Variovorax paradoxus: one gene and its partner. The protein of the gene in region 1 interacts with the protein of each later gene in a pairwise test. Links are inferred from orthologs where the notes say so. Each region holds a gene or a part of one and is shown on either strand. Other genes may lie near its edges.

Evidence for each region.
Region 2: the proteins of QFZ47_RS26650 (region 1) and QFZ47_RS27175 interact in binary tests that used the Escherichia coli proteins (3 or more experiments, as listed by UniProt). The link is inferred for Variovorax paradoxus from one-to-one orthologs.

Annotation. Positions count from the first base shown.
Region 1 is NZ_JAUSXL010000002.1:4,861,346-4,875,866, forward strand. Bases 7,553-10,680 are described here. They hold QFZ47_RS26650 ([protein-PII] uridylyltransferase), read left to right. Parts: upstream 7,553-7,873; coding sequence 7,874-10,480; downstream 10,481-10,680. Other genes in these bases: map (type I methionyl aminopeptidase), read left to right, coding at 7,553-7,839; pgm (phosphoglucomutase (alpha-D-glucose-1,6-bisphosphate-dependent)), read left to right, coding at 10,575-10,680. Also shown: QFZ47_RS26615 (protein adenylyltransferase SelO), read left to right, coding at 1-641; peptide-methionine (R)-S-oxide reductase MsrB, read left to right, coding at 638-1,048; QFZ47_RS26625 (septation protein A), read left to right, coding at 1,045-1,587; QFZ47_RS26630 (BolA family protein), read left to right, coding at 1,584-1,871; purL (phosphoribosylformylglycinamidine synthase), read right to left, coding at 2,862-6,896; more of map, read left to right, coding at 7,015-7,552; more of pgm, read left to right, coding at 10,681-12,227; QFZ47_RS26660 (amino acid ABC transporter permease), read right to left, coding at 12,240-13,298; QFZ47_RS26665 (ABC transporter permease subunit), read right to left, coding at 13,295-14,293; QFZ47_RS26670 (amino acid ABC transporter substrate-binding protein), read right to left, coding at 14,290-14,521.
Region 2 is NZ_JAUSXL010000002.1:4,966,073-4,980,464, forward strand. What follows is about bases 6,309-9,307. They hold QFZ47_RS27175 (P-II family nitrogen regulator), read right to left. Parts: upstream 7,978-9,307; coding sequence 7,639-7,977; downstream 6,309-7,638. Other genes in these bases: QFZ47_RS27160 (RDD family protein), read left to right, coding at 6,309-6,589; QFZ47_RS27165 (diacylglycerol kinase), read left to right, coding at 6,586-6,993; QFZ47_RS27170 (LOG family protein), read left to right, coding at 7,025-7,615; QFZ47_RS27180 (NAD+ synthase), read right to left, coding at 7,974-9,307. Outside these bases: ilvC (ketol-acid reductoisomerase), read right to left, coding at 55-1,071; QFZ47_RS27130 (DUF4282 domain-containing protein), read right to left, coding at 1,125-1,388; ilvN (acetolactate synthase small subunit), read right to left, coding at 1,447-1,938; QFZ47_RS27140 (acetolactate synthase 3 catalytic subunit), read right to left, coding at 2,051-3,835; QFZ47_RS27145 (RNA polymerase sigma factor), read left to right, coding at 4,121-4,687; QFZ47_RS27150 (DUF3619 family protein), read left to right, coding at 4,684-5,106; QFZ47_RS27155 (DUF3106 domain-containing protein), read left to right, coding at 5,121-6,008; more of QFZ47_RS27160, read left to right, coding at 6,128-6,308; more of QFZ47_RS27180, read right to left, coding at 9,308-9,668; QFZ47_RS27185 (GNAT family N-acetyltransferase), read left to right, coding at 9,688-10,869; ppa (inorganic diphosphatase), read right to left, coding at 10,899-11,426; QFZ47_RS27195 (sodium-translocating pyrophosphatase), read left to right, coding at 11,682-14,225; QFZ47_RS27200 (nuclear transport factor 2 family protein), read left to right, coding at 14,225-14,392. UniProt on the Escherichia coli protein: P-II indirectly controls the transcription of the glutamine synthetase gene (glnA). P-II prevents NR-II-catalyzed conversion of NR-I to NR-I-phosphate, the transcriptional activator of GlnA. When P-II is uridylylated to P-II-UMP, these events are reversed.

The DNA of each region.
Region 1 (14,521 bases):
ATCCGCGCCACATCTGCAACCACAGCGACACCAGCGGCCGCTATGCCTTCAACCAGCAGCCCAACGTGGCCTACTGGAACCTGTTCTGCCTGGCGCAGGCCCTGCTGCCGCTGATCGGCGACCAGGACATCGCGGTCGCCGCGCTGGAGTCGTACAAGACCGTGTTCCCGAGGGAATTCGAAGCCCGCATGCGCGCCAAGCTCGGACTCGCGGAGCCGGCCGAAGGCGATCGCGCGCTCATCGAGGGTGTGCTGAAGCTGCTGGCCGCCGAAAGGGTCGACTACACGATCTTCTGGCGCCGCCTTTCGCAGCACATGGCCGGCGGCCCTGCCGAGCCGGTACGCGACCTGTTCCTGGACCGCGCGGGCTTCGATGCCTGGCTGCTATCCTTTTCAGAGCGCCATGCGGAACTGCCGCGTCCGGAAGCCGCAGCCCTGATGCTCAAATCGAATCCGAAGTACGTGTTGCGGAACCACCTGGGGCAGCAAGCCATCGAAGCGGCAAGCCAGAAGGACTTCTCGGGTGTGGCAACCTTGTTGGCCCTGCTCGAAACCCCATTTGAAGAACATCCCGGCGCCGATGCCTATGCCGGGTTCCCGCCCGATTGGGCCTCCACGATCGAAATCAGCTGCTCATCATGACCACCCCCGTACAGAAAACCGACGCCGAATGGAAAGCCCTGCTCGCCGAAAAAGGCGCCGAGCCCGCGGCCTTCGAGGTCACGCGCCATGCGGCCACCGAACGGCCCTTCACGGGCAAGTACGAGGCGGTTTGGGATGACGGCACCTACCACTGCATCTGCTGCGGCGCCAAGCTGTTCGAATCGACCGCCAAGTTCGACGCGGGCTGCGGCTGGCCCAGCTTCTCCGAAGAAGCCGTGCCGGGCGCCATCCGGAACATCGTCGACCGTTCGCACGGCATGGTGCGCACCGAGAACGTCTGCGCCAATTGCGGCGCCCACCTGGGCCACGTGTTCCCCGACGGCCCCACCGAAACCGGCCTGCGCTACTGCATGAACTCGGCCTCGCTCGACTTCAAGAAAAAATGAAACTGATCCTCGACTTCTTTCCGATCCTGCTGTTCTTCGGCGCCTACAAGCTGGCCGACATCTACACCGCCACCGGCGTGCTGATGGCCGCCACCGTGCTGCAGATGGGCATCATCTACGCCATGGAGCGCAAGCTGCAGGCCATGCAGAAGGCCACCCTGGTGCTCATTCTGCTGTTCGGCACGCTCACCCTGGTGCTGCACGACGACCGCTTCATCAAGTGGAAGCCCACGGTGCTCTACGGCGCCATGGCCATTGCGCTGGCGGTGGCGCTCTGGGCGCTGAAGAAGAACTTCCTCAAGATGCTGCTGGGCTCACAGCTCCAGCTGCCGGACCGCATCTGGGGCCGCCTGAACGTGGCGTGGATCGGCTATTGCCTCTTCATGGCGGTCATCAACGGCTACGTGGCGGCGTACTTCACCACCGAGGCCTGGGTCAACTTCAAGCTCTGGGGCTACGTGTTCCCGATCGTGTTCCTGGTGGCGCAGGGCCTCTACATCTCGCCGCACCTCAAGGGCGACGACAAGCCCGCGGCATGAGCGCAGCCGTGAGCCACCCCCTCCCCCTGCCGACCGCACGCGACCTCGAGGCGGCGCTGCGCGAAGCGCTCCAGCCCACCACGCTCGAGGTGATCGACGAAAGCGGCGCCCACGCCGGCCATGCGGGCGCCAACGCCGAGGGCCGCGGCAGCCATTTCCGGGTTCGCATTGCTTCCCCACTGTTCGAAGGGAAGCCCCGCGTGGCGCGCCATCGCCTTGTGTATGATGCCCTCCAGGTTTTTATCGCGCAGGGTCTGCACGCCATCGCCATCGAGGTGCTCTGAATCCGTCGATTGCCGGCACGCCGCCGATGCGGCCAGGGCGGCCCGGCCCCATTTCTTCTCGCTCCTCCTCTCCTCCGCTTTTTTCCACGCGCTTTTCCTACACGCGCATTTCCCCCCAGCCTGATATTCATTCCATGAAAAAACAACTCTTGCAGGCCGTTGCGGCCGCAGCGCTGCTCGGTGCGATCCCCCTGGCGGCCATGGCGCAGAACGCAGCCATCGTCAACGGCAAGCCCGTGCCCAAGGCGCGCATGGACGTGCTGGCCCAGCAGCTGGCGGCAGCCGGCCGGCCGGTCACGCCGGAAATGCAGGGCCAGCTGCGCGAGGAAATCGTCGCGCGCGAAGTGTTCATGCAGGAAGCGCAGAAGCAGGGCCTGGACGCCACCGACGACTACAAGAACCAGCTCGAACTCGCCCGCCAGGCCATCCTGATCCGCGCGCTGTTCGAGAACTACCGCAAGACCAGCCCCGTCTCGGACGCCGACGTGAAGGCCGAGTACGACAAGTTCGTGGCGGCCAACGGCGGCAAGGAATTCAAGGCGCGCCACATCCTGGTCGAAACCGAAGACCAGGCCAAGAAGATCATGGCCGACCTGAAAAAGGGTGCCAAGTTCGAGGACATCGCCAAGAAGCAGAGCAAGGACCCGGGATCGGGCGCCAACGGCGGCGATCTCGACTGGGCCAATCCGGCGAGCTTCGTGCCCGAGTTCTCGGAAGCGATGATCAAGCTCAAGAAGGGGGAAACGACCCCTGCGCCGATCAAGACGCAGTTCGGCTACCACATCATCCGCGTCGACGACATCCGCCAGGCGCAACTGCCGAAGCTGGAAGAAGTGCAGCCGCAGATCACGCAGCAGCTGCAGCAGCAGCGCCTGCAGAAGTACCAGGAAGAGCTGCGCGCGAAGGCAAAGGTCGGAGTAGCGCCCGGGCGTTCCTTTCGCCAAAAAAAAAGCGGCCCGCGGGCCGCTTTTTCGTTCCGGGCCCTTTCGATCAGCCGACCCAGCGGCGCGCGTTGCGCCAGATGCGCATCCACGGGCTCAGTTCGCTGCGGTCGCCCGGCGTCCAGCTCATCTGGATGTTGCGGAACACGCGCTCGGGGTGCGGCATCACGGCCGTGAAGCGGCCGTCGGGCGTGGTCACCGAGGTCAGGCCGCCCGCGCTGCCGTTGGGGTTGAACGGGTACTGCTCGGTGGGCTGGCCGTGGTTGTCGACGAAGCGCATGGCCGCAATGGCCTTGGCGGCGTCGCCGCGGTGCTTGAAGTTGGCATAACCCTCGCCATGCGCCACCGCGATCGGCAGGCGCGTGCCGGCCATGCCCGCAAAGAAGAGGCTCGGCGATTCGAGCACTTCGACCATCGACAGCCGGGCCTCGAAGCGCTCGCTCTGGTTGGTGGTGAAGCGCGGCCACGCTTCGGCGCCCGGAATGATGTCGGCCAGTTCGGCGAACATCTGGCAGCCGTTGCACACGCCCAGGCCGAAGGTGTCTTCGCGGCCGAAGAAGGCCTTGAACTGCTCGGCGAGCTTCGGGTTGAAGGTGATGCTGCGCGCCCAACCGATGCCCGCGCCCAGCGTGTCGCCGTAGCTGAAGCCGCCGCAGGCGACCACGCCCTTGAAGTTGGCGAGGTCCGCCCTGCCCGCCTGCAGGTCGGTCATGTGGACGTCGTAAGCCTCGAAGCCGGCTTCGGTGAAAGCGTAGGCCATCTCGACATGCGAGTTGACGCCTTGTTCGCGCAGGATGGCGACCTTGGGGCGCGACTGGAGGATGGCGGGGGCGTCGAGGCCGCTGCCCTCACCCCGGCCCTCTCCCAGAGGGAGAGGGAGGAATACGTGCATGCCGGGGTCCGAAGGCTCACCGGCGGCGGCGTGCTCGGCATCGGCGCAGGCGGGATTGTCGCGCTCGCGCGCGATCTTCCAGCTGACCGAATCCCAGACCTGGTGCAGGTCGTGCAGGCTCGCGCTGAACACCGACTTGGCGTCGCGCCAGACTTCGAGCTTGCCCTTGCCGGCATCCATCGTGGAACTGGCGGGCCGGGTCTTTCCGACGAAGTGGCTGTGGGCGCTGAGGCCGTGGGCGCGCAGCACCTGCATCACCTCGTTGCGCTCTTCGGTGCGCACCTGCAGCAGCATGCCGAGCTCTTCGTTGAACAGCGCCTTGAGCGTGAGCTCCTCGCGCCGCGCGCTGACCTGCTGCGCCCAGTTCTTGGCGTCGCCGGTTTCCATGCGGCTGTCGGAAATGCCGTCGCCTTCGGTGACGAGCATGTCGACGTTCAGCGCCACGCCGACGTGGCCGGCAAAGGCCATTTCGCAGACGGTGGCGAACAAACCGCCGTCGCTGCGGTCGTGCATGGCCAGGATCTTGCCGCCGGCGCGCAATGCATTCACGGCATTGACCAGCGCGACGAGTTGCTCTGGATCGTCGAGGTCGGGCACGGTGTCGCCGCTCTGGCCGAGCGTCTGCGCCAGGATGCTGCCGGCCATGCGGTGCTGCCCGCGGCCCAGGTCGATCAGCACCAGCGTGGTGTCGGCTTCGGTGGCGTCGAGCTGCGGTGTGAGCGTGCCGCGCACGTCGGCCAGCGTGGCGAAGGCGGTCACGATCAGGCTCACGGGCGAGGTGACCTTTTTCGCTTCGCCGTTGTCCTTCCACTGCGTGCGCATCGACAGCGAATCCTTGCCGACCGGAATCGATACGCCCAGCGCCGGGCACAGTTCCAGGCCCACGGCCTTGACCGTTTCGTATAGCGCGGCGTCTTCGCCGGGCTCGCCGCAGGCGGCCATCCAGTTGGCCGAGAGCTTGACGCGCGAGAGTTCGATCGGCGCGGCCAGCAGGTTGGTGACGGCCTCGGCCACGGCCATGCGGCCCGAGGCCGGCGCATCGAGCGCGGCCAGCGGCGTGCGCTCGCCCATGCTCATCGCCTCGCCGGCGAAGCCCTTGTAGTCGGCCAGCGTCACGGCGCAGTCGGCCACCGGCACCTGCCAGGGGCCGACCATCTGGTCGCGATGGCTCAGGCCGCCCACGGTGCGGTCGCCGATGGTGATCAGGAAGCGCTTGGAGGCCACGGTCGGATGCGCGAGCACGTCGATGGCGGCCTTCTGCAGGTCCACGCCCGTGAGGTCGAGCGGCTTGAAGGTCCGGGTGACTGTCTTCACGTCGCGGTGCATCTTGGGCGGCTTGCCGAGCAGCACGTCCATCGGCATGTCGACGGGCTGCACGGCGGCGCCTTCGTCGGCCACCAGCAGTTGGCGTTCTTCAGTCGCCACGCCAACCACCGAGAACGGGCAGCGCTCGCGCTCGCAGAAGGCCTTGAACTGTTCGAGCGATTCGGGCGCGATGGCCAGCACGTAGCGCTCCTGGCTTTCGTTGCACCAGATTTCCTTGGGCGCCATGCCCGACTCTTCGAGCGGCACGGCGCGCAGGTCGAAGCGCGCGCCGCGGCCGGCGTCGTTGGTCAGCTCGGGGAAGGCATTGCTCAGGCCGCCCGCGCCCACGTCGTGGATCGCGAGGATGGGGTTGGCCGCGCCCTGCTGCCAGCAGTGGTTGATGACCTCTTGCGCACGGCGCTCGATCTCGGGGTTGCCGCGCTGCACCGAGTCGAAATCGAGCTCGGCCGCGTTGGCGCCCGTGGCCATCGAGCTTGCGGCGCTGCCGCCCATGCCGATGCGCATGCCGGGGCCGCCGAGCTGAATCAGCAGCGAGCCGGCCGGAAAGTGGATCTTCTTGGTCTGCGTGGCGTCGATGCTGCCGAGGCCGCCCGCGATCATGATGGGCTTGTGGTAGCCGCGCTGCACCGTATCGAGGTCGCTCGCCACCGTCTGCTCGTATTCGCGGAAGTAGCCCAGCAGGTTGGGCCGGCCGAATTCGTTGTTGAACGCGGCACCGCCCAGCGGGCCCTCGGTCATGATCTGCAGCGGGCTGGCGATGTGCTCGGGCTTGCCATAGTGGCCCTCTTCCGGCCAGAGCTTGGATACGGTGAAGCCCGTCAGGCCGGCCTTGGGCCTGGAACCGCGGCCGGTGGCGCCTTCGTCGCGGATCTCGCCGCCCGCGCCGGTCGAGGCGCCGGGGAATGGCGAAATGGCGGTCGGATGGTTGTGCGTCTCGACCTTCATCAGCACATGGCTCAGTGTGCTATCTTTTTGATAGCTCTGCGAATCCGAAGCCGGAACGAAGCGCTCGACGGTGGTGCCTTCCATCACCGAGGCGTTGTCCGCATAGGCGATCACCGTGTGCTGCGGGTTCTGCTTCTCGGTGTGGCGGATCATCGAGAACAGGCTTTGCGGCTGGGCCTTGCCGTCGATGGTGAAGCTGGCATTGAAGATCTTGTGGCGGCAGTGCTCGCTGTTGGCCTGCGCGAACATCATCAGCTCGACGTCGCTCGGGTTGCGCCCGAGCCGGGTGAAGGCGTCGACCAGGTAGTCGATCTCGTCCTCGGCCAGCGCCAGGCCGAAGCCCGTGTTGGCCGCCACCAGCGCGGCGCGGCCGCCGCCCTGCACGTCGACCAGCGCCATAGGCTGGGCCGGCAGCTCGCTGAACAGGCTGGCGGCCTGCGCGACCGTGGCCAGCACCGATTCGGTCATGCGGTCGTGCAGCGGGCCAGCCACGGCCGCGAGCAGGTCGCCTTCGAGCACGGGCGCCTTGCCGATCAGCGGGGCCTTGAGCTTCAGGTGGTATTGCGTGACCCGCTCGACCCGGCGCAGCGCCAGTCCGCAGTTGTGGGCGATGTCGGTAGCCTTGGAGGCCCAGGGCGACACGGTGCCCAGGCGGGGCGTGACGACCACCGAGGTGCCCGCCTTGGCCGGGGCCTCGAAGGGCTCGCCGTAGGTCAGGAGCGCGGCGAAGCGCTCATGGTCGACCGCGTCGAGCGCCGCATCGGTGACCACCAGGTGCACGAAACGGGCGCTGATGCCCTCGATGCGCGCATCGATCGCCTGCAGCTTCGGCAGCAGTTGCCGCGCGCGGAAATCGCTGAGTGCGCTGCCGCCCTCGAAAAGGGTTACGACGGGAAGGGCTTGAGGTGCGGGCTGCGTCACGGTCGAGTGGAGGCCTCGAGGGCCACGTTGGGAATCAAGAAAACGAGGCGGATACCCGCTGACTGGGGGCATCCGCGTAAGCCCTGAATTTTAGCCGGGTGAATGGGATAATTCCGGGATGAGCATTACCTACAAAGACGCCGCAGGCATCGAAGCCATGCGCGTCGCCTGCCGCCTGGCTTCCGAGGTGCTGGACTACCTCACGCCCCTCATCAAGCCCGGCATCACGACCAACGACGTCGACCGGCTCGCCGCCGAATACATGGTCAAGCAGGGCACCACCTCGGCCACGGTGGGCTACATGGGCGCCAGCAGCGTGCCTTTTCCGAAGTCGCTCTGCACCTCGGTCAACCACGTGGTCTGCCACGGCATTCCCAATGACAAGCCGCTGAAAAAGGGCGACATCATGAACGTCGACGTGACCGTCATCAAGGACGGCTGGTTCGGCGACAACAGCCGCATGTACATCATCGGCGACGCTTCCATCGCGGCCAAGCGCCTGTGCTCGATCACCTTCGAAGCCATGTGGCACGGCATCCTGCAGGTGCGCCCGGGCGCGCACCTGGGCGACGTGGGCCATGCGATCCAGAAGTTCGCCGAAGGCCAGGGCTTTTCGGTGGTGCGCGAGTTCTGCGGCCACGGCGTGGGCCAGCGCTTCCACGAAGAGCCGCAGGTGCTGCACTACGGCCGTCCGGGCACGCTGGAAGAACTCAAGCCCGGCATGATCTTCACCATTGAGCCGATGATCAACGCAGGCAAGCGCGAGGTGAAGGAAGACTTCAAGGGCGGCCAGTACGACGGCTGGACCATCGTCACGCGCGACCACTCGCTGTCGGCGCAGTGGGAACACACGGTGCTGGTCACCGAAACGGGCTACGAGGTGCTCACGCTGTCGGAAGGCAGCCCGCCCCTGCCCTCGTTCGTCACTTCCACGAAGACGTGAGCCGCGCGAGCGGCGCACGGCCAGGGACACCGCCGTGATCGAACCAGCCAAGATCGATGTCGCCACCTTGCGCGAAGCCTATCGCGCGAAAAAGCTGGCGCTGTTTGACACCCTGCGCCTTGCGCGCGCGCCCACGCGCAGCGTGCACACGGTGCTGCGGCAGCTGTCGGCTCTGGCCGACCAGACGCTGTGCGCGCTCTGGCGCGAAGCCGATTTCGGCGACTCGCTCGCGCTGGCCGCCGTGGGCGGCTTCGGCCGCGGCGAGCTGTTCCCCTATTCCGATGTCGACGTGCTGCTGCTGCTGCCGCCCGAGGGCGAGGCCGGCGCGATCGATCCGGCCCGCGTCGAGGCCTTCATCGGCCACTGCTGGGACGCGGGGCTTGAAATCGGCTCCAGCGTGCGCACCGTCGACGAGTGCCTGGCCGAGGCCGAGAAGGACGTCACGGTCCAGACCTCGCTGCTCGAGTCGCGGTTGATCACGGGCAACAAGAAGCTCTTCGTGGCGTTTCGCAGGCGCTTCGCACGGGCCATCGATCCGCAGGCCTTCTTCGTGGCCAAGTCGCAGGAAATGCGCCATCGCCACCAGAAGTTCGACAACACGCCCTATGCGCTCGAGCCCAACTGCAAGGAATCGCCGGGGGGCCTGCGCGACCTGCAGACCATCCTCTGGATGACCAAGGCCGCCGGCTTCGGCAGCCGATGGGACGACCTCGCCAAGAACGGCCTGGCCACCTCCTTCGAGGCGCAGCAGATCAAGCGCAACGAAGCGCTGCTTTCGCTGATCCGCGCGCGCCTGCACGTGATCGCCAACCGGCGCGAGGACCGCCTGGTGTTCGACCTGCAGACCGCTGTGGCGGCAAGCTTCGGCTACGAGAGCGAATCGCAACGCAAGTCGAGCGAGGCGCTGATGCGGCGCTACTACTGGGCGGCCAAGGCGGTTTCGCAGCTCAACCAGATCCTGCTGCTGAACATCGCGGAGCGGCTGCAGCCGGTGGACGAGCAGCACACGCCGATCAACGAGCGCTTCTTCGAGCGCGCGGGCCTGATCGAAATTGCGAGCGACGACCTCTACGAGCGCGAGCCGCACGCCATTCTCGAAACCTTCCTGCTCTACCAGAAGACCATCGGCGTGAAGGGCCTGTCGGCACGCACGCTGCGCGCGCTCTACAACGCGCGCCACGTCATGGACAGCAAGTTCCGCAACGACCCGGTCAACCACCAGACCTTCATGCGCATCCTGCTGCAGCCCTACGGCATCACGCATGCGTTCCGGCTCATGAACCAGACCTCGGTGCTGGGGCGCTACCTGCGGGTGTTCCGCAGCATCGTGGGGCAGATGCAGCACGACCTGTTCCATGTGTACACGGTGGACCAGCACATCCTGATGGTGCTGCGCAACGTGCGGCGCTTCTTCATTGCCGAGCATGCGCATGAGTACCCGTTCTGCTCGCAGCTCGCGGCGGGCTGGGACAAGCCATGGATCCTTTACGTGGCGGCACTGTTCCACGACATTGCCAAGGGCCGCGGCGGCGACCATTCCACGCTCGGCGCGCGCGACGTGCAGCGCTTCTGCAAGCAGCACGGCATCGCGCGCGAAGACTCCAGGCTGATCGAATTCCTGGTTGCAGAGCACCTGGTGATGAGCCAGGTCGCGCAGAAGCAGGACCTGAGCGACCCCGAGGTGATCGGCGCCTTCGCCAGGCGCGTGGGCAACGAGCGCTATCTCACGGCCCTCTACCTGCTGACGGTGGCCGACATCCGCGGCACTTCGCCGCGCGTGTGGAATGCCTGGAAGGGCAAGCTGCTCGAAGACCTGTACCGCTTCACCCTGCGCGCGCTCGGCGGCCGCATGCCCGACCCCGATGCCGAGGTCGAATCGCGCAAGCGCGAGGCGCTGGTGCAGCTTGCCCTGCATGCCCAGCCCTTCGAGGCCCACAAGGCCCTGTGGGCCACGCTCGACGTCGGCTACTTCATGCGCCACGACGCCACCGAGATCGCCTGGCATGCCAAGCAGCTCTCGCGCTTCGTGCCGCCGCCCAACATGCCCGTCGATCCCAAGGCGCCGCCGATCGTGCGGGCGCATCTTTCGCCGGTGGGCGAAGGCCTGCAGGTGGTGGTCTACACACCCGACCAGCCCGACCTGTTCGCGCGCATCTGCGGCTACTTCGACCAGTCGTCGTTCAGCATCCTCGACGCGAAAGTACACACCACGAGCAACGGCTACGCGCTGGACACGTTTCAGGTGGTGACCACGTTCCTGCCCGACCACTACCGCGACCTCATCAGCATGGTGGAGTCGGGCCTGGCGCACACGCTCACCGCCGCCGGCCCCCTGCCCCCGCCCAGCATGGGCCGCGTGTCGCGGCGCGTGCGCAGCTTTCCGATCAAGCCGCGCATCAGCCTCTTGCCCGACGACAAGGCGCAGCGCTGGCTGCTCAACATCTCGGCCAGCGACCGCGCCGGGCTGCTGTATTCGGTGGCGCGCGTGCTCGCACGGCACCACCTGAATCTGCAGCTCGCCAAGGTCACCACGCTGGGCGAGCGCGTGGAAGACACCTTCCTGATCAGCGGGCCGGAACTGCAGGGCCAGAAGACGCAGCTGGCCATCGAGACCGAGCTGATGGAAGCGCTGGCCTCCTGAGGCACTGAGGCACGCTTGCCGCTTGTTTCATCCGCAGGCGCATCCTGCGGCATGATGTTGCCGACTTGATTCAACTCGAACGGCAACACTCGACATGAGCCAGAAAACCAATCCCCTCGCAGGCCAGCCCGCACCGCTGGACCTGCTCGTCAATGTCCCGCGCCTCGTCTCGGCCTACTACACGGGCCGGCCCGATCCCTCGGTGCCTTCGCAGCGCGTGGCTTTCGGAACCTCGGGCCACCGCGGCTCTTCCTTCGACAACGCATTCAACGAATGGCATGTGCTGGCCATGAGCCAGGCCATTGCCGACTACCGGCGCCAGAAGGGCATCGATGGTCCACTGTTCCTCGGCATCGACACGCATGCGCTTTCGACGCCCGCCTTCAACAGCGCCGTGGAAGTGCTGGCGGCCAACGGCGTCGAGCTGATGCTGTCGAAGGACGACGAGTACACGCCCACGCCCGCGGTTTCGCACGCCATCCTGGTCTACAACCGCGGACGCACGGCGGGGCTGGCCGATGGCATCGTGATCACGCCCTCGCACAACCCACCCGAAAGCGGCGGCTTCAAGTACAACCCACCCAACGGCGGCCCCGCGGGCACCGACATCACTTCGGCGGTCGAAGCAGCTGCCAACAAGATGCTGGCGAACGGACTCGAAGGCGTGAAGCGCATCCCGCTGGCACAGGCGCTGCGCGCCTCGACCACGCACCGCCACGACTACCTGAACACCTACGTCGAAGACCTCGCGCAGGTGCTCGACATGGACGCGATCCGCGGCGTGGAGATCGACCTGGGCGTCGACCCGCTGGGCGGCGCCGGCGTGCACTACTGGCCGGCCATCGCCGAGCGCTACAAGCTCGAGCGCCTCGAGGTGCTCAGCCAGGAGGTCGACCCCACCTTCCGCTTCATGTCGCTCGACTGGGACGGCCGCATCCGCATGGACCCGTCCTCGCCCGACGCGATGCACAAGCTGATCGCGCTGAAAGACCGCTTCGGCATCGCCTTTGCCTGCGACACGGACCACGACCGCCACGGCGTGGTCGCGCACAGCACCGGCTTGATGCAGCCGAACAGCTACCTCGCGGTGATGATCGATTACCTGTACACGCACCGCCCGCAGTGGCCGGCGCAAGCGGCCGTCGGCAAGACGGTCGTCAGCAGCCAGATGATCGACCGCGTCACGGCCCGGCTCGGCCGCAAGCTCTACGAGGTGCCGGTGGGCTTCAAGTGGTTCGTCGATGGCCTGGTGGATGGATCGCTGGGCTTCGGCGGCGAAGAAAGCGCGGGCGCGACCTTCCTGCGCTTCGACGGCTCGGCATGGACCACCGACAAGGACGGCATCGTGCCCGCCCTGCTCTCGGCCGAGATCGCCGCGCGCACAGGGCGCGACCCTGGCGAACGCTACGCCGAGCTGACAAAAGCGCTGGGCCAGCCGGTGTCCGACCGCGTGGATGCGGCAGCCACGGTCGAGCAGAAAAAGAAACTGTCGAGCCTGTCGCCGCAGCAGGTCAGTTCGACCGAACTGGCGGGCGACAAGATCGAAGCCGTGCTGAGCCATGCGCCGGGCAACGGCGCAGCCATCGGCGGCGTGAAGGTCGTCACCGCCAACGGCTGGTTCGCGGCGCGGCCATCGGGCACCGAGAACATCTACAAGATCTACGGCGAGAGCTTTCTCGGTGCCGAGCACCTGGGCCGCATCCTCGAGGAAGCGCAGCTGCTGGTGGACAAGGCGCTGGCGGGCTGAGGGCCGGCGCGTTCAGCGCGCACCCTCTCCCAGCCGCCGCTCCAGCCACACGCTGTAGCGCGAAAGCCCGAAGCACAGCACCCAGTACACCGCGGCGATGAACAGGTAGCCCTCGAGGTAGAACGGCCGCCAGGTCGGGTCGCCGCCGAGCGCCAGGCCCAGCGCGCCGGTCAGCTCGAACAGGCCGACCACCGTGACCAGCGAGGTGTCTTTCAGCGTGCCGACCACGCTGTTGGTCAGCGCCGGCACCACGAGGCGCAGGGCCTGCGGCAGCACGATGTCCCGCTGCACCGGCCAGCGGCCGAAGCCCAGCGCCATTGCCACTTCGGTCTGGCCGCGCGGCACGGCCTGCAGTCCGCCGCGGATGATCTCGGCCAGGTAAGCCGCGACGAACAGCGCAAGGCCCGCCAGCACGCGCACCAGCACATCGGGTTGCCAGCCCGCCGGCCACAGCAGCGGCAGCAGGAACGAGGCCATGAACAGCACCGAGATCAGGGGCACGCCGCGCACCAGCTCGATGTAGCTCGCACTGAGCGTGCGCACCACCGGCCAGCCCGAGCGGCGCCCCAGGGCAAGCAGCAGCGCCATCGGAAAGGCCAGCGCCAGGCCCACCACCGCCAGGCCGATGGTGAGCGGCAGTCCGCCCCAGCGGCTGGTCGGCACGAAGGCCAAGCCCGCCACGCCGCCGCGCATCAGCAGCACGAACAACAGCAGCGCCGCAGCCCACAGCGGCGCGAGCCACCAGCGCCAGCTGCGCGGCCAGGCGCTCAGCACGGTCACGGCCGACAGCACAACCACCGCAACGGCCGGCCGCCATTGCTCCTCGTAGGGGAAGCGGCCGAACAGCATCGGCCGCCATTTCTCGGCCACCACGCCCCAGCAGGCGCCATGCTGCACCGCGCGGCAGGCCTCTGCGTCGGGCCGGAACACCGCATGCACCACGCCCCATTCGACCGCGTGAAAGCCACCCCACGCCAGCAGCGCGAGCAGCAGCACGGTGGCCAGCGCCCGCAGCGGCGACCCCCAGAGTTCGCTGCGCCAGGCGATCGGACCCTGGGCGACGTTTCTCATCGCCAGCCCCTGAGCGCGACGCGCGCGTTGTAGCGGTTCATGCCGAAGGAGATCAGCAGCGACAGCAACAGGTAGACCGCCATGATGATGGCGATGCACTCGAAGGCCCGGCCGTTCGAGCCGATGGTGGTGTTGGCCACCGACACCAATTCCGGATAGCCCACGGCCACCGCAAGCGATGAATTCTTGACGAGGCTCAGCAGCTGGTTGGTGAGCGAAGGCACGATCACCCGCAGCGCCTGCGGCAGGATCACGATGCGCAGCTGCTGCACCGGCGAAAAGCCCATCGCCTGCCCCGCGAGCACCTGCCCCTGCGAGACCGACAGGATGCCGGCGCGCACGATCTCGGCCACGAACGCTGCCGAATAGAAGGACAGGCCGGCAACGATGGTCACGTACTCCGGGCTCAGCGCCGCGCCGCCGCTCACGCCGAAGTCGCCCTTCTCGGGCCATTCGAAGTGCGCAGGCCACCAGCCGCCCTCGCCCGACGCCGGCCAGGGCACGCTCAAGCCGCCCTTGCTGAGCCACACACCCGGCAGCAGCCGCACGGGCTCGGTCGGATCGGGCAGCAGGTTGGCGATGGCAAAGGCCAGCATCAGCAGCTGCACGAGCAGCGGCACGTTGCGCAGCAATTCGACATACGCGGTGCAGATGCCGCGCAGCAGCACGTGCGGCGCGAGCCGGCCGATGCCGATCAAGGTGCCGAGCACGACCGAAAAAATCGCCGCGGGCACCGAAGCGCGCACCGTGTTGACCAGGCCCGCCAGGAAGGCGCGCCAGAACGGCTGGCTGGCATCGAAATCGAGCCAGCCTTCGCTGATGGAAAAGCCCGCGGGCTCGGTGAGAAAGTCGAAGCCCGACCGAACGCCGCGCGAGCGCAAGACCTCGAGCGCATGGTTCACGACCCAGGCGGCGCCGGCCACCACGGCCAGCACCAGCAGCGCCTGCACAACCCAGGCCAGCCAGGCGCCGCGGCGCGAGGCCCCGCTGCTCATCGAACGGGTGGTGCGTAGATCAGGCCGCCCTTGTTCCAGAGGTTGTTCGAGCCGCGCGGCAGCTTCAGGACCGACTTGGGGCCCACGTTGCGCTCGAACATCTCGCCGTAGTTGCCCACGGCCTTGATGGCGCGGAACGACCAGTCCTTGTCCAGGCCCAGCAGCTTGCCCAGGTCTTCACCGGTGCCGACCAGGCGCTGCTGCGCCGGGTCCTTGCTGTTGGCCTTG
Region 2 (14,392 bases), 100 kb from region 1 along the record:
CCCAGCGGGTGGCCCTCGGAAACCGGGCGCCGCGGCACCCGGTTCATTGGCTGATCAGTTGCGGGTCTGGTCGACCAGCTTGTTCTTTTTGATCCAGGGCATCATCGCGCGCAGCTTTTCGCCGACGACTTCGATCTGGTGCTCGGAGTTCAGGCGGCGGCGGCTGATCAGCGTGGGGGCGCCGGCAGCGTTTTCCAGCACGAAGCTCTTGGCGTATTCGCCGGTCTGGATGTCCTTGAGCACTTGCTTCATGACCTTCTTGGTCTCTTCGGTCACGATGCGCGGGCCCGTGACGTACTCGCCGTATTCGGCGTTGTTCGAGATCGAGTAGTTCATGTTGGCGATGCCGCCTTCATAGATCAGGTCGACGATCAGCTTGAGCTCGTGCAGGCATTCGAAGTACGCCATTTCAGGCGCGTAGCCGGCTTCCACCAGCGTTTCGAAACCGGCCTTGATCAGCTCGACCGTGCCGCCGCACAGAACCGCTTGTTCGCCGAACAGGTCGGTCTCGGTTTCTTCGCGGAAGTTGGTCTCGATGATGCCGGCCTTGCCGCCGCCGTTGGCGGTGGCGTAGCTCAGCGCGAGGTCACGCGCCTTGCCGGTCTTGTCCTGGTGCACGGCCACGAGGTGGGGCACGCCGCCGCCTTGCGTGTAGGTGCTGCGCACGGTGTGGCCCGGGGCCTTGGGAGCGACCATCCACACGTCGAGGTCGGCGCGCGGCTGCACGAAGCCATAGTGCACGTTGAAGCCGTGCGCGAAGACCAGCGAAGCGCCTTCCTTGATGTTCGGCGCGACGTCGTTCTTGTAGACGTTGGCGATCTGCTCGTCGGGCAGCAGGATCATGACCACGTCGGCGGCCTTCACGGCGTCGGCCACTTCGGCGACCTTGAGGCCGGCCTTCTCGACCTTGGGCCACGAGGCACCGCCCTTGCGCAGGCCGACCACGACCTTGACGCCGCTGTCGTTCAGGTTCTGCGCATGCGCATGGCCTTGCGAGCCGTAACCGATGATTGCGACCGTCTTGCCCTTGATGAGGCTGAGGTCGGCGTCCTTGTCGTAGTAAACCTTCATGATGCGTCTTTCCTATTTAATCTCTGGCACCCCCGGTGCGGAGGTGCGTTCACTCACAGTTGGCCGGAGGGATTCCGGTCCTTCATTTGCTGGTTGATGGACACGAGGTTGTCGTGAATGCGGAACAGCAGGATCAGCAATTCGCTGTAGACGCGAACCATGATCGCGCCGAAAACAAGAATACCGATGGCAGCCAGGATGCGGCCCTGAAACAACGAGATGACCGTTGCGGCGAGCACACCCAGCAGCCCGAGGAAGTACAGAATCCGAATGATGATCGGGGTCACCATCTTCTCGAAACCCAGCAAGTCTTGCATTACCTTCTCCTCATGTGTTGGTTTTGGAATATGAAACTGAGGGGATCTTCTGCACCCCCTACACGCGCAGGATGCGCTCGCCGCGCCCGATGCCGCTGGCACCGGTGCGGACGGTCTCGAGGATAGCGCTACGGTCGATCGCTTCCAGGAAAGCGTCGTTCTTGCCGTGGTCGCCGGTGAGTTCGATGGTGTAGCTCTTGTCCGTGACGTCGATGATGCGGCCGCGGAAGATCTCGGCCATGCGCATCATTTCCTCGCGCTCCTTGCCGACTGCGCGCACCTTCACCATCATGAGTTCGCGCTCCGTGTACGCGCCTTCGGTCAGGTCGACGACCTTCACCACTTCGATCAGCCGGTTCAGGTGCTTGGTGATCTGTTCGATCACGTCGTCCGAGCCGGCGGTGACGATGGTCATGCGCGAGAGGCTCGCGTCCTCGGTCGGCGCGACAGTCAGCGATTCGATGTTGTAGCCGCGGGCCGAGAACAGGCCCACCACGCGGGAAAGAGCACCCGGCTCGTTTTCCAGCAGCACTGCAATGATGTGTTTCATGTTTGCGTGACTCCTCTTTTCGCCGCCCTCCCCCGTGCACGGTAATGCGCGGGCTCGGCGGGCAATAGATTCGTCAGTAAAGAGTGATTGAAGCGAATGCGCCGAGGATCGCTCAGAGATCTTCGGAACCCAGCAGCATCTCGGTGATGCCCATGCCGGCCTTGACCATCGGAAACACGTTCTCGGTGGGGTCGGTGCGGAAATCCATGAACACCGTGCGATCCTTGAGCTTGCGCGCTTCGCGCAGCGCCGGCTCCACGTCTTGTGGACGCTCGATCAGCATGCCGACGTGGCCATAGGCCTCGGCCAGCTTCACGAAGTTGGGCAGCGCATCCATGTAGCTGTGGCTGTAGCGGCCGGAGTATTCGATCTCCTGCCACTGGCGCACCATGCCCAGGTAGCGGTTGTTGAGCGAGCAGATCTTGATCGGCGTGTTGTATTGCAGGCAGGTGGAGAGTTCCTGGATGCACATCTGCACCGAGCCTTCGCCGGTGATGGTGAACACTTCCGAATCGGGCTTCGCGAGCTTGATGCCCATGGCGTACGGAATGCCAACGCCCATGGTGCCCAGGCCGCCCGAGTTGATCCAGCGGCGCGGCTCGTCGAAACGGTAGTACTGCGCAGCCCACATCTGGTGCTGGCCCACGTCCGACGTGATGTACGCGTCGGCGTCCTTGGTCATGTTCCAGAGGGTTTCGACCACGTACTGCGGCTTGATCACGTCCTTGTTGCCGCGGTCGTACTTGAGGCAGTCGCGCGAGCGCCAGTCCTCGATGGTCTTCCACCAGTCGGCCAGCGCGCCGGCGTCAGGCTTGGTGGTGCTCTCGCGGATCATCGAGATCAGTTCGGCGAGCACGTCCTTCACGTCGCCGACGATCGGGATGTCGACCTTCACGCGCTTGGAGATGCTCGACGGATCGATGTCGATGTGGATGATCTTGCGTTCGTTCTGCGCGAAGTGCTTGGGGTTGCCGATCACGCGGTCGTCGAAGCGCGCGCCCACGGCCAGCAGCACGTCGCAGTTCTGCATCGCGTTGTTGGCTTCGATGGTGCCGTGCATGCCCAGCATGCCCAGGAACTTGCGGTCGCTCGCCGGATAGGCGCCCAGGCCCATCAGCGTGTTGGTGACCGGGTAGCCGAGCATGTCGACCAGCGTGCGCAGTTCGTTGCAGGCGTTGCCGAGCAGCACGCCGCCGCCCGTGTAGATGTACGGGCGCTTGGCGTTCAGCAGCAGCTGCAGCGCCTTGCGGATCTGGCCGCCGTGGCCCTTGCGCACCGGGTTGTACGAGCGCATCTCGACCTTGTCGGGGTAGCCTGCGTAAGGCGTCTTCTTGAAGGAGACGTCCTTGGGCACGTCCACCACCACCGGCCCGGGACGGCCGCTGCGTGCGATGTGGAAGGCCTTTTTCATCGTCATGGCCAGATCCTTCGGATCCTTGACGAGGAAGTTGTGCTTCACGATGGGGCGGGTGATGCCCACGGTGTCGCATTCCTGGAAGGCGTCCAGGCCGATGGCGGCGGTGGGTACCTGGCCCGAGATGATCACCATCGGGATCGAGTCCATGTACGCCGTGGCGATGCCGGTGACCGCATTGGTCAGGCCGGGGCCCGAGGTGACCAGCGCCACGCCCACTTCGCCGGTGGCGCGCGCATAGCCGTCGGCCGCGTGGACGGCGGCCTGCTCGTGGCGTACCAGCACGTGCTGGATGGTGTCCTGCTTGTAGAACGCGTCGTAGATGTACAGAACCGCGCCGCCCGGGTAGCCCCAGACGTACTGGACGCCTTCGGCCTGCAGTGCCTTGACCAGCACTTCAGCGCCCATGAGTTCTTGCGTTGGGTTGCCGGCGCCAGAGGACGCGGCTGCTGCGGAAGCGAGTTCCGCCTTCGAGATTTCCATGATCAACCTTTGGAGTTTTTTCGGGAACGAAAAACCTTGGGTGCCCCTTGCCAGCCCTTGTGGGGCCGCGCCAGGACTTGAGGCCAAAGCCATGAGCGGACTGATGTTCCGCCGGACCGTGACCCGTTTGCCTTTTGACTTGCAGCGCGGATTATGACATTGATGAGCTTGCCGCCGCGCAAAAATCCCCATGAAAAGGCACGGGGGCATAATCCGCGGCAGAAAAACATAAGCGCTTCCCGATACCCCCATTCCCCATGCGGCGCCCGCGGCGCCCCCTCTCGCTTGGCCACTGAACAAGAACTTTCCGACTTTCTGAAGAGCGTCGAACGGCGCGCTTTCAAGCGCTCGGTCTACCACGTGCGGGACGAGGAAGCGGCGCTCGACATCGTGCAGGACAGCATGATGAAGCTGGCGCAGCACTACGGCGACAAGCCGCCGGAAGAGCTGCCGATGCTGTTCCAGCGCATTCTTTCGAATTGCACGCTCGACTGGTTCCGCCGGCAGAAAACCCGCCGCGCCCTGTTCTCCAACCTCGGCGACTTCGAGTCTGCCGGCGACGACGGAGATTTCGACCTGCTGGAGAACTTCGTCTCGCCAACCGACTCCAGAGAAACGGAGAGTGCCGAGGACACGACCCGCCGCGCCCAGGTCTTCCACGAGATCGAAGAACAGATAGCAGCTTTGCCCGGTCGTCAACGCGAGGCTTTCCTGATGCGTTACTGGGAAGAAATGGATGTGGCGGAGACGGCCGCTGCAATGGGCTGCTCCGAAGGCAGCGTCAAAACCCATTGTTCGCGGGCCGTGCACGCCCTGAGCAAGGCGCTTAAAGCCAAGGGAATTTCGCTATGAACACTAAGGTTCCAACCTCTTCTTTTGCTGCCGAGGATCAATTCGGCCGGCGCGTCGCTGCGCGGCTGTCCAACGGCAGCCAGGAGCTGCCGCACGACATCGGCGAGCGGCTGCGGGTGGCGCGCGCGCAAGCCGTCGCAATGCGCAAGCAGGCGCCCCAGTTGCGGGCTGCTTCGGTGGTCATGCAGTCGGGGCATGTGGCAACGATGGGCGGCGGCTGGTGGACCCGCATCGGTTCGGTGGTGCCGCTGATCGCGCTGGTTGCAGGGCTGATCACCATCAGCGTGCTGCAGGACGAAAACCGTGCCAGCGAACTGGCGGAAGTCGATTCCGCCCTGCTGACGGACGATCTCCCTCCCGCCGCCTACACCGACCCCGGCTTCGCCCAGTTCCTCAAGTCCGATGGCGCTTCCGACTGAGTTCCGTTGAACGAATGCGACGTCCTTCCGTTTCCCGCACCGATATGTCCCGCCCGCCGCGCCCGCCAACGTCGGGCGCAGTCATTTGGGCGGGCGCGCTCGCTGCTGCGTTGTTCGGCCTGACGCTCGCCGGCGCCCAACCCCGTTCCGAGCCGCCGCTCAAATCGGCCGGCGGTACTGCGCAGGCGGCAACGGCCTCGCCTTCCTCGGCTTCGAAGACCGCTCCAGCGACCAAGCCGTACTGGAGCGAACTCACCGCCGAGCAGCAGCAGGCACTGCGGCCGCTCGCGTCGCATTGGCACGCCCTGAACCCGGGGCACAAGCGCAAGTGGCTGGCGCTGTCACGCAACTACGCGAACATGTCGGCCGATGACCAAACCATCCTGCACAGCCGAATGATCGAATGGGCAGCCCTGAGCAATCAGCAGCGGGCCCAGGCGCGCCTCAACTTTGCAGAGGTGAAGCGCGTCCCTGCCGACGAACGCAAGGCCAAGTGGGAGCAGTACCAGGCCTTGAGCGAGGAAGAAAGGCGCCGGCTGGCGGAGCGCGCCCCCGCCAAGCCGCGCGGTGCCGCCATTCCGGTGCGTCCAGTTCCTGCCCAGAAACTCGTGACAGTGCCTGCCGTAACGCCTGCGGGGCAGCACACGCCGCGCATCATGCTGGCCCCACCTGTCGCTCCCGCGCCAGCCACGGCGCCTGCCGCCATCATGGTGGCGTCGCCGCCGGAACGTGTCCCGTCCGTCGTGTCCACGCCCTCCCCGTCCGGCACATCCGCCGCCACGTCGCAGCCGACTCCGGCCGAGGCGCAGGTACCCATGCCATCGGCTGCCGCCCAGGTTTCGCCGCCATCGTCCGCTTCCAATCCTGCAGGCCGTGGCGCCGAGCAGTCCTCGCCCCCCTGATTCCCAAGGTTTCGATGGCTCCAAATTCTTCCGAATTCTCGGAATCGAATCCCTCCTCATCGCTCGCAGAGACTTCCCCCAGCGCTCCTCTTCCGATAGTGCCCGGCCTGTGGCGGCGCATGGCATGCTGGCTGTATGAGGGCATGCTGCTGTTCGCGGTGGTGTTCGTTGCAGGCTGGCTGTTCAGCACGCTCGGCCAGATGCGGGACGCCATGGATTCCCGCCGGCACCTGCTCCAGGCCTTCCTGTTCGTGGTGTTCGGCGTCTATTTCGTCTGGTTCTGGACCCGGGGACAGACGCTGGCCATGAAAACCTGGAACATCCGCATCGTCGATGCGCACGGGCGGCCCCTCACCCAGCCCCGCGCCTTGGCGCGCTACCTGCTCAGCTGGATCTGGTTCCTGCCGCCGCTGGCCGCCATCGCACCTTTCAAGCTTTCGGGCGGAGAATCCACGGTGCTGATCTTCGGATGGGTCGCCGTCTGGGCATTGCTGGCGCGCTTTCACCCCGAGCGCCAGTTCTGGCACGACGCCTGGGCCGGTACGCGGCTCATAACCTCCAAGCCGATGAGCCGCCGATGAGTGCCCTGCCCAAGCTTCCCGATCCCGCCGTGAACCCGCAAAAGGCCCGCAAGGGCCTGGATCGCGTGTGGCATGCCACCCTGATCTCGCTGCACGGCCTTCGGGCGGGCTGGAGCGAGCCGGCCTTCCGCCAGGAAGCCGTCATGGCCATCGTGATGATTCCGGCGGCCTTCTGGCTCGGCCGCAGCTGGGTCGAAGTGGCCCTGCTCGCCGGCAGCGCCATCCTCGTGATGATCGTCGAGCTGCTCAACACCGCGGTGGAAGCCGCCATCGATCGCATCGGCCCCGAATGGCACGACCTCTCCAAGCGCGCCAAGGACATGGGCAGCGCCGCCGTGCTGCTGTCGCTCACCCTGTGCGGGGGCATCTGGCTGGCGGCGCTGTGGCAGCGCTTCGCGTCATGAAGACGCCCGCCGCACGAGGCATGATGGCGGCATGAATCCTGAATTTTCGATCTGTGTGTATTGCGGCTCGCGACCTGGCGAGCGGGCCGAGTTTTCCAGGGCCGCGGAAGCGGTTGGCCAGTGGATCGGCCAGCACCGCGGCCAGCTGGTCTACGGTGGCGGACGCACCGGCCTGATGGGCACGGTGGCCGAAGCCACCCGCAACGCCGGCGGCCGCGTGGTCGGCATCATTCCCAAGGCGCTGGTCGACCGGGAACTGGCCAATCCCCTGTGCGACGAACTCCACGTGGTCGACACCATGCACGAACGCAAGGCCATGATGGGCGAGCGCGCCGACGCCTTCGTCGCGCTGCCGGGCGGCATCGGCACCTTCGAGGAATTGTTCGAGATCTGGACCTGGCGCCAGCTCGGCTACCACGACAAGCCCACCGGCATTCTGAACACCGCCGGCTACTACGACGGCCTGCTGGGCTTCCTGGCGCACAGCGTGCGAGAGGGCTTCATGGGCGATTGGCAGATGAACCTGATCCGCACCGGCACCAACCCCACCGAATTGCTCACGGCGCTGCGCGCCGAAGTACCCCTGCACCCCCGAGACGACCGCCTGGCCGAAAACCTGTAGCGCGCAGCCTGGGGGCGAGCCAGTTAAACAGCGTTCTCGTTTTCCTCGCCGGTGCGGATGCGCACGATGCGCTCCACGCCGGTGACGAAGATCTTTCCGTCGCCGATCTTGCCGGTGCGTGCGGAATTGACGATGGCTTCGATGCAGCGCTCCACGTCGCCTTCGTTGACGACCACTTCCACCTTCATCTTCGGCAGGAAGTCGACCACGTATTCCGCACCACGGTAGAGCTCGGTGTGCCCCTTCTGGCGCCCGAAGCCCTTGACCTCGGTCACTGTGAGGCCGGTAACGCCCACTTCAGCCAGGGCTTCGCGTACGTCCTCGAGCTTGAAGGGTTTGACGATGGCGGTGATCTGCTTCATGGTTTTTGCGCTCCGGCGGTTTCGTTGAACTTGCTGGTGATAGGGTAACGCCAATCCTTGCCGAAGCTTCGGTGGGTCACCCGAATGCCCACAGGCGCCTGGCGCCGTTTGTATTCATTGATCTTGATGAGCCGCGCAACACGCTCGACCACCGCACGCTCGTAGCCGGCCGCGATGATCTCGTCGATGCCCTCGTCGTCCTGCATGTAGCGTGCCAGGATGCCGTCGAGGACGTCGTAGGGCGGCAGGCTGTCCTGATCGGTCTGGTCGGGCCGCAGTTCGGCGCTCGGGGGCCGCGTGATGATGCGCTCGGGAATCGGCGAGGCACCAGTACCGTACGGGTCATGGGCATTGCGCCAGCGCGCCAGCGCGAACACGGTGGTCTTCAGCAGGTCCTTGATGACCGCGAAGCCGCCCGCCATGTCGCCGTAGAGCGTGCAGTAGCCGGTGGCCATCTCGCTCTTGTTGCCGGTGGTGAGAACGATCGAACCGAACTTGTTCGACAGCGCCATCAGCAGCGTGCCGCGGATGCGCGCCTGGATGTTCTCCTCGGCCGTGTCCTCGGGGAGGCCCTTGAACTCCTCTATCAGCGCTCCCTTGAACGATTCGAAGGTGTGCTTGATCGAGATCTCGTCGTAGCGGACGCCCAGGCGGGTGGCCATTTCGCGCGCATCGATCCAGCTGATGTCGGCGGTGTAAGGCGAAGGCATCATGACCGCACGCACCTTGTCCTTGCCGAGTGCATCGACCGCAATGGCAAGCACCAATGCGGAGTCGATGCCGCCCGAGAGCCCCAGGATGGCACCCGGAAAGCCGTTCTTGCCGATGTAGTCCCGCACGCCCAGTACCAGTGCATCCCAAAGCTGGGCTTCCGCTTCGCGCGGCGCCGCGATGGCCGAAGGCGCCGCCACCACACCCACGCCCTGCGGCGAGCGCTCCAGCTGCATGAAGACCAGGCTCTCCTTGAAACTCTCGGCCTGCATCGCCAGTGCGCCGTCGGCCTGCAGCGCAAAGGACGCGCCGTCGAAGACCACTTCGTCCTGCCCGCCCACCAGGTGCGCATAGATCAGCGGCAGTCCGACAGCGCGGGCGCGGTCGGCCATCCGCGCCACGCGTTCCCCTTCCTTGCCGACGTGATACGGCGAGGCGTTGATCACGGCCAGCACCTCGGCGCCCGCCGCGCGAGCCAGTTCGGCCGGCTCGTCGAACCAGGCGTCTTCGCAGATCAGCACGCCCACCGAGACGCCGCCGGCCTCGAACACGCAGGTGCCCTGCCCCGGCGTGAAGTAACGGCGCTCGTCGAACACCTGGTAGTTGGGCAGTTCGCGCTTGGCGTAGGTCTCGAGGATGCGGCCTTCCTTGATCACGCTGGCGGCGTTGTAGCGCATCTGCACCGCCACCGAGCGGCTGCGCAGGCTGCCGCCCGTCGGATGCCCCACCACCACGACCATGTCTTTGAGATCGGCCAGCGCGGCGGCAATGCCTTTCACGGCATCATCGCAGTCTTCGGTGAAGGCGGGACGCAGGAAAAGATCTTCTGCCGCATAGCCGGCAATCGAGAGTTCGGGCGTCAGCAGAAGACGCGCGCCCTCAGCGTGGGCCTGGCGCGCGGCGTCGACGATTTTTCTTGCGTTGCCGGCGAGGTCGCCCACCACGAAATTGAGTTGCGCAATGGCGAGCTTGAGCGTCATACAGAAGGAAGAAAAAGGCTTGAACGATTATGTCATTCGGGTGCTGGCGTCACTGTCGGACCTGAACCCGAAAGCATGGAACGCGCTGCTCTTGGCCGAAGCGGAGCCGTCGCCATTCATGCGCTACGAATACCTCGCGGCGCTGCACGACAGCGGCAGCGCCTCGCCCGAGAGCGGATGGACGCCGCAATTCATCACCCTGTGGCGCGGCAACGAGTTGCGGGGGGCCTGCCCGGCGTACATCAAGACGCACTCCTACGGCGAATACGTCTTCGACTGGGCCTGGGCCAATGCCTACGAACAGCACGGGCTCGCCTACTATCCCAAGGCGGTGGTGGCGGTGCCGTTCACGCCGGTGCCCGGCGCACGCTTGCTGGCCCGCGATGCGCAAAGCCGCACGCTGCTGGTGCAGGCGCTGGTGGCCTGGTGCAAGAAGGAAGATCTTTCGTCGCTGCACCTGCTGTTCGGCGCAGACGCGGACATCGCCGCATGCACCGAAGCGGGTCTGATGCTGCGCAACACGGTGCAATTCCACTGGACGAATGCCGCCCCCGAGCACCTAGGCGGGGCGACCGGATACGCGGACTTCGAGGCCTTTCTCGCCAGCCTGTCGCACGACAAGCGCAAGAAGATCCGCCAGGAGCGCCGCAAGGTGGCCGAGGCCGGTGTGACTTTTCGCTGGTCGCGCGGCGCCGGCATCGCCCGACCGGACTGGGATTTCTTCTACCGCTGCTATGCGCGCACCTATCGCGAGCATGGCAATCCGCCCTACCTTTCGCGCGATTTCTTCCAGCGCATGGCCGACACCCTGCCAGAAGCCTGGCTGCTGTTCATTGCCGAGCGCGGAGGAAAGCCCATTGCAGCGAGCCTGATCGCGCTGTCCACGCACGCAGACGGTCCGCTGGTGGCTTACGGCCGCTACTGGGGCGCCGTGGAGCGCGTCGACTGCCTGCATTTCGAGGCCTGCTACTACCAGCCGCTGGCTTGGTGCATCGCGCACGGCGCCAGGCGCTTCGAGGGCGGCGCGCAGGGCGAACACAAGATGGCGCGCGCGCTGATGCCGGTGAAGACCACCAGCGCCCACTGGCTGGCGCACCCCGCGTTCGCCGACGCAGTCGAGCGCTTTCTCGAGCGCGAGGGCGAAGGCATCGAAAACTACATGGACCACCTGGGCGAGCGCAGCCCGTTCAAGGCCGGCTGAGCGGCCGGCCGCGCGCCCCGCGGAGCCGATTACTTCTTGTAGGCAGCGATGCCGTCGACGACTTCCTTCTTGGCCGCGTCGATGCCTTCCCAGCCCAGCACCTTGACCCACTTGCCGGCTTCCAGGTCCTTGTAGTGCTCGAAGAAGTGGCTGATGGCCTTCAAGCGCATCGGGTTCACGTCGTCCACCGACTTCCAGTGGCTGTAGATCGGCAATACCTTGTCGGTGGGCACGGCCAGCACCTTGCCGTCGACGCCGGCTTCGTCTTCCATCATCAGGATGCCGAGCGGGCGGCACGGCACCACGACGCCGGGCAGCAACGGATATGGCGCGATCACCAGCACGTCGACCGGGTCGCCGTCGCCAGAGAGGGTTTGCGGCACGTAGCCGTAGTTGGCCGGGTAGTACATCGCGGTCGTCATGAAGCGGTCCACGAAGATCGCGCCCGATTCCTTGTCGACTTCGTACTTGATCGGGTCGGCGTTCATCGGGATTTCGATCACGACATTGAAGGCGTCGGGAACGTTCTTGCCGGGGGAGACTTTGTCGAAGGACATGACGTTTTACGAGTAGTTGAAAAGTATGAGGGGAGATGGGGACAAACCCGGAGTTTACTTTCCGTGTCGCGGCCCGGTCGCACACGCTCTCGTTTTTGCCTGTAAATTCTGGCCGTTGGCCAATCGGCTCCGCACTTCGGTGCAGCGAGCTTCGAGGAAGCAACGCGACGGAAAACCTGGGTCCCGTACGCGTTGCGCGCAGGACCCATGCTGTCCGTCTCCACAAGTCACAACGAACGAATGGAGAAGCAAAGCATGATCGGCAACACCCCCCTGATACTCGCCATCGTCTGCGGCCTCGTGGCCGTGGGCTACGGTTTCTGGGCTCGAAGTTGGATTCTTGCCAAGGACCCCGGCAATGCGCGGATGCAGGAGATCGCGGCGGCCGTCCAGGCCGGCGCATCGGCCTACCTCGCCAAGCAGTACACCACCATCGCGGTGGTCGGCCTGGTCCTGGCCATTCTCATCGGCATCTTTCTCGATGCGACCACGGCCGTCGGCTTCGTGGTGGGCGCGGTGCTTTCGGGCGCCTGCGGCTTCATCGGCATGAACGTGTCGGTGCGCGCCAACGTGCGCACCGCGCAGGCGGCCACGCAAGGCATCGGCCCGGCGCTCGACGTCGCGTTCCGCGGCGGCGCCATCACGGGCATGCTGGTGGTGGGACTGGGCCTGCTGGGCGTCTCGGTCTTCTATTGGTTCCTGGCGGGCAACGGCAATCTCACGCCGGACCGCAGCCTCTCGGCCATCCTCAATCCGCTGATCGGCTTTGCCTTTGGGTCCTCGCTGATCTCGATCTTCGCGCGGCTGGGCGGCGGCATCTTCACCAAGGGCGCAGACGTGGGCGCCGACCTGGTGGGCAAGGTCGAAGCGGGCATTCCCGAAGACGATCCGCGCAACCCGGCCGTCATTGCGGACAACGTGGGCGACAACGTCGGCGATTGCGCGGGCATGGCGGCCGACCTGTTCGAGACCTATGCCGTCACGCTGATCGCCACCATGGTGCTGGGCGCGCTGATGGTCACGGCGGCGCCGCTCAATGCGGTGCTCTATCCGCTGGCGCTGGGCGGCGTGTCGATCATCGCCTCGATCATCGGCTGCTTCTTCGTCAAGGCCTCGCCGGGCATGGTGAACGTGATGCCGGCGCTCTACAAGGGCCTGGCGGTGGCGGGCATCCTGTCGCTGATCGCGTTCTGGTTCGTCACGGCCTGGCTGATTCCCGACAACGCCATTGCCGCGAGCGGCAGCCAACTCAAGCTGTTCGGCGCCTGCTTCGTGGGCCTGGCGCTCACGGCCGCGCTGGTGTGGGTGACCGAGTACTACACCGGCACGCAGTACAAGCCGGTGCAGCACATCGCGCAGGCTTCCACCACGGGCCACGGCACCAACATCATCGCGGGCCTGGGCGTCTCGATGCGTTCGACGGCATGGCCGGTGATCTTCGTCTGCATCGCGATCATGGCCTCGTACACGCTCGCGGGCCTGTTCGGCATTGCGGTGGCTGCAACCGCCATGCTCAGCATGGCGGGCATCGTGGTGGCGCTCGACGCCTACGGCCCGATCACCGACAACGCCGGCGGCATCGCCGAAATGAGCGAGATGCCCGCCAGCGTGCGCGACATCACCGACCCGCTCGACGCCGTCGGCAACACCACCAAGGCCGTGACCAAGGGCTACGCCATCGGCTCGGCCGGCCTCGCCTCGCTGGTGCTCTTTGCCGACTACACCCACAAACTGGAGAGCTTCGGGCTGAACATCAGCTTCAACCTGAGCGACCCGATGGTGATCGTCGGCCTCTTCATCGGCGGCCTGATCCCCTACCTGTTCGGCGCCATGGCGATGGAAGCCGTGGGCCGGGCGGCCGGCGCGGTGGTCGAGGAGGTGCGCAGGCAGTTCCGCGAGATCCCCGGCATCATGGAAGGCACCGGCAAGCCCGAGTACGGCAAGGCCGTGAGCATGCTGACCGGCGCGGCCATCAAGGAAATGATGATTCCCTCGCTGCTGCCGGTGGTGGTACCGATCGTCGTCGGCCTTGTGCTCGGACCGAAGGCGCTGGGTGGCCTGCTGATGGGCACCATCGTGACCGGCCTGTTCGTCGCGATCAGCATGTGCACGGGCGGCGGCGCATGGGACAACGCCAAGAAGTACATCGAGGACGGCCACCACGGCGGCAAGGGCTCCGAGGCGCACAAGGCCGCCGTCACCGGCGACACCGTGGGCGACCCCTACAAGGACACGGCCGGCCCGGCGGTGAATCCGCTGATCAAGATCATCAACATCGTGGCGCTGCTGATCGTTCCGCTGGTGGTCAAATTCCACGGCGGCGATGCGGCGGCGGCTGTGCCGCACAAGGTCGAGACGCCCCCGGCCGCGACCGCACCGGCCGCCTCCTCGGCTCCGGCATCGGGGCAGGCACCCGCATCCGCGACGCCGGAGGCAGCGGTGGCCTCAGGCGCCGTGACGATCGCCGAAGCCGCGGCCGTGAAGGTCGAGAACGGCGTGGTGAAGCTCTATTTCGAGAGCGGCAAGGCCGAGGTCGCGCCCAACGCCAAGGAAGCGTTGGCCGACGTCGTCAAGGCCGTGCAGAGCGGCGGCATCCTGCTCGTGAGCGGCTACCACGATGCGAGCGGCGATGCTGCCAAGAACGCCGAACTCGCCAAGCAGCGCGCCATTGCCGTTGGCGATGCGCTCAAGGCCGCCGGCGCGCCCGCGGACAAGATCGAGCTTGCCAAGCCCGAACAGACCCAGGCGGACGGCCCTGCGGGCGAAGCCCGGCGCGTCGAGGTGAAAGTGAAGAGCTGATGCCCACCGCGGAACGACTCGAGGCCTTCATCGCCGCCGTGGAAAGCGGCGCGCACGCCCAAGCCATCGAAAACTATTACGCCGAGGGCGCGAGCATGCGGGAGAACCAAGCCGAGCCCCGGCGCGGCCGCAGCACGCTGGTTGCCCGCGAGCAGGCCACGCTGGAC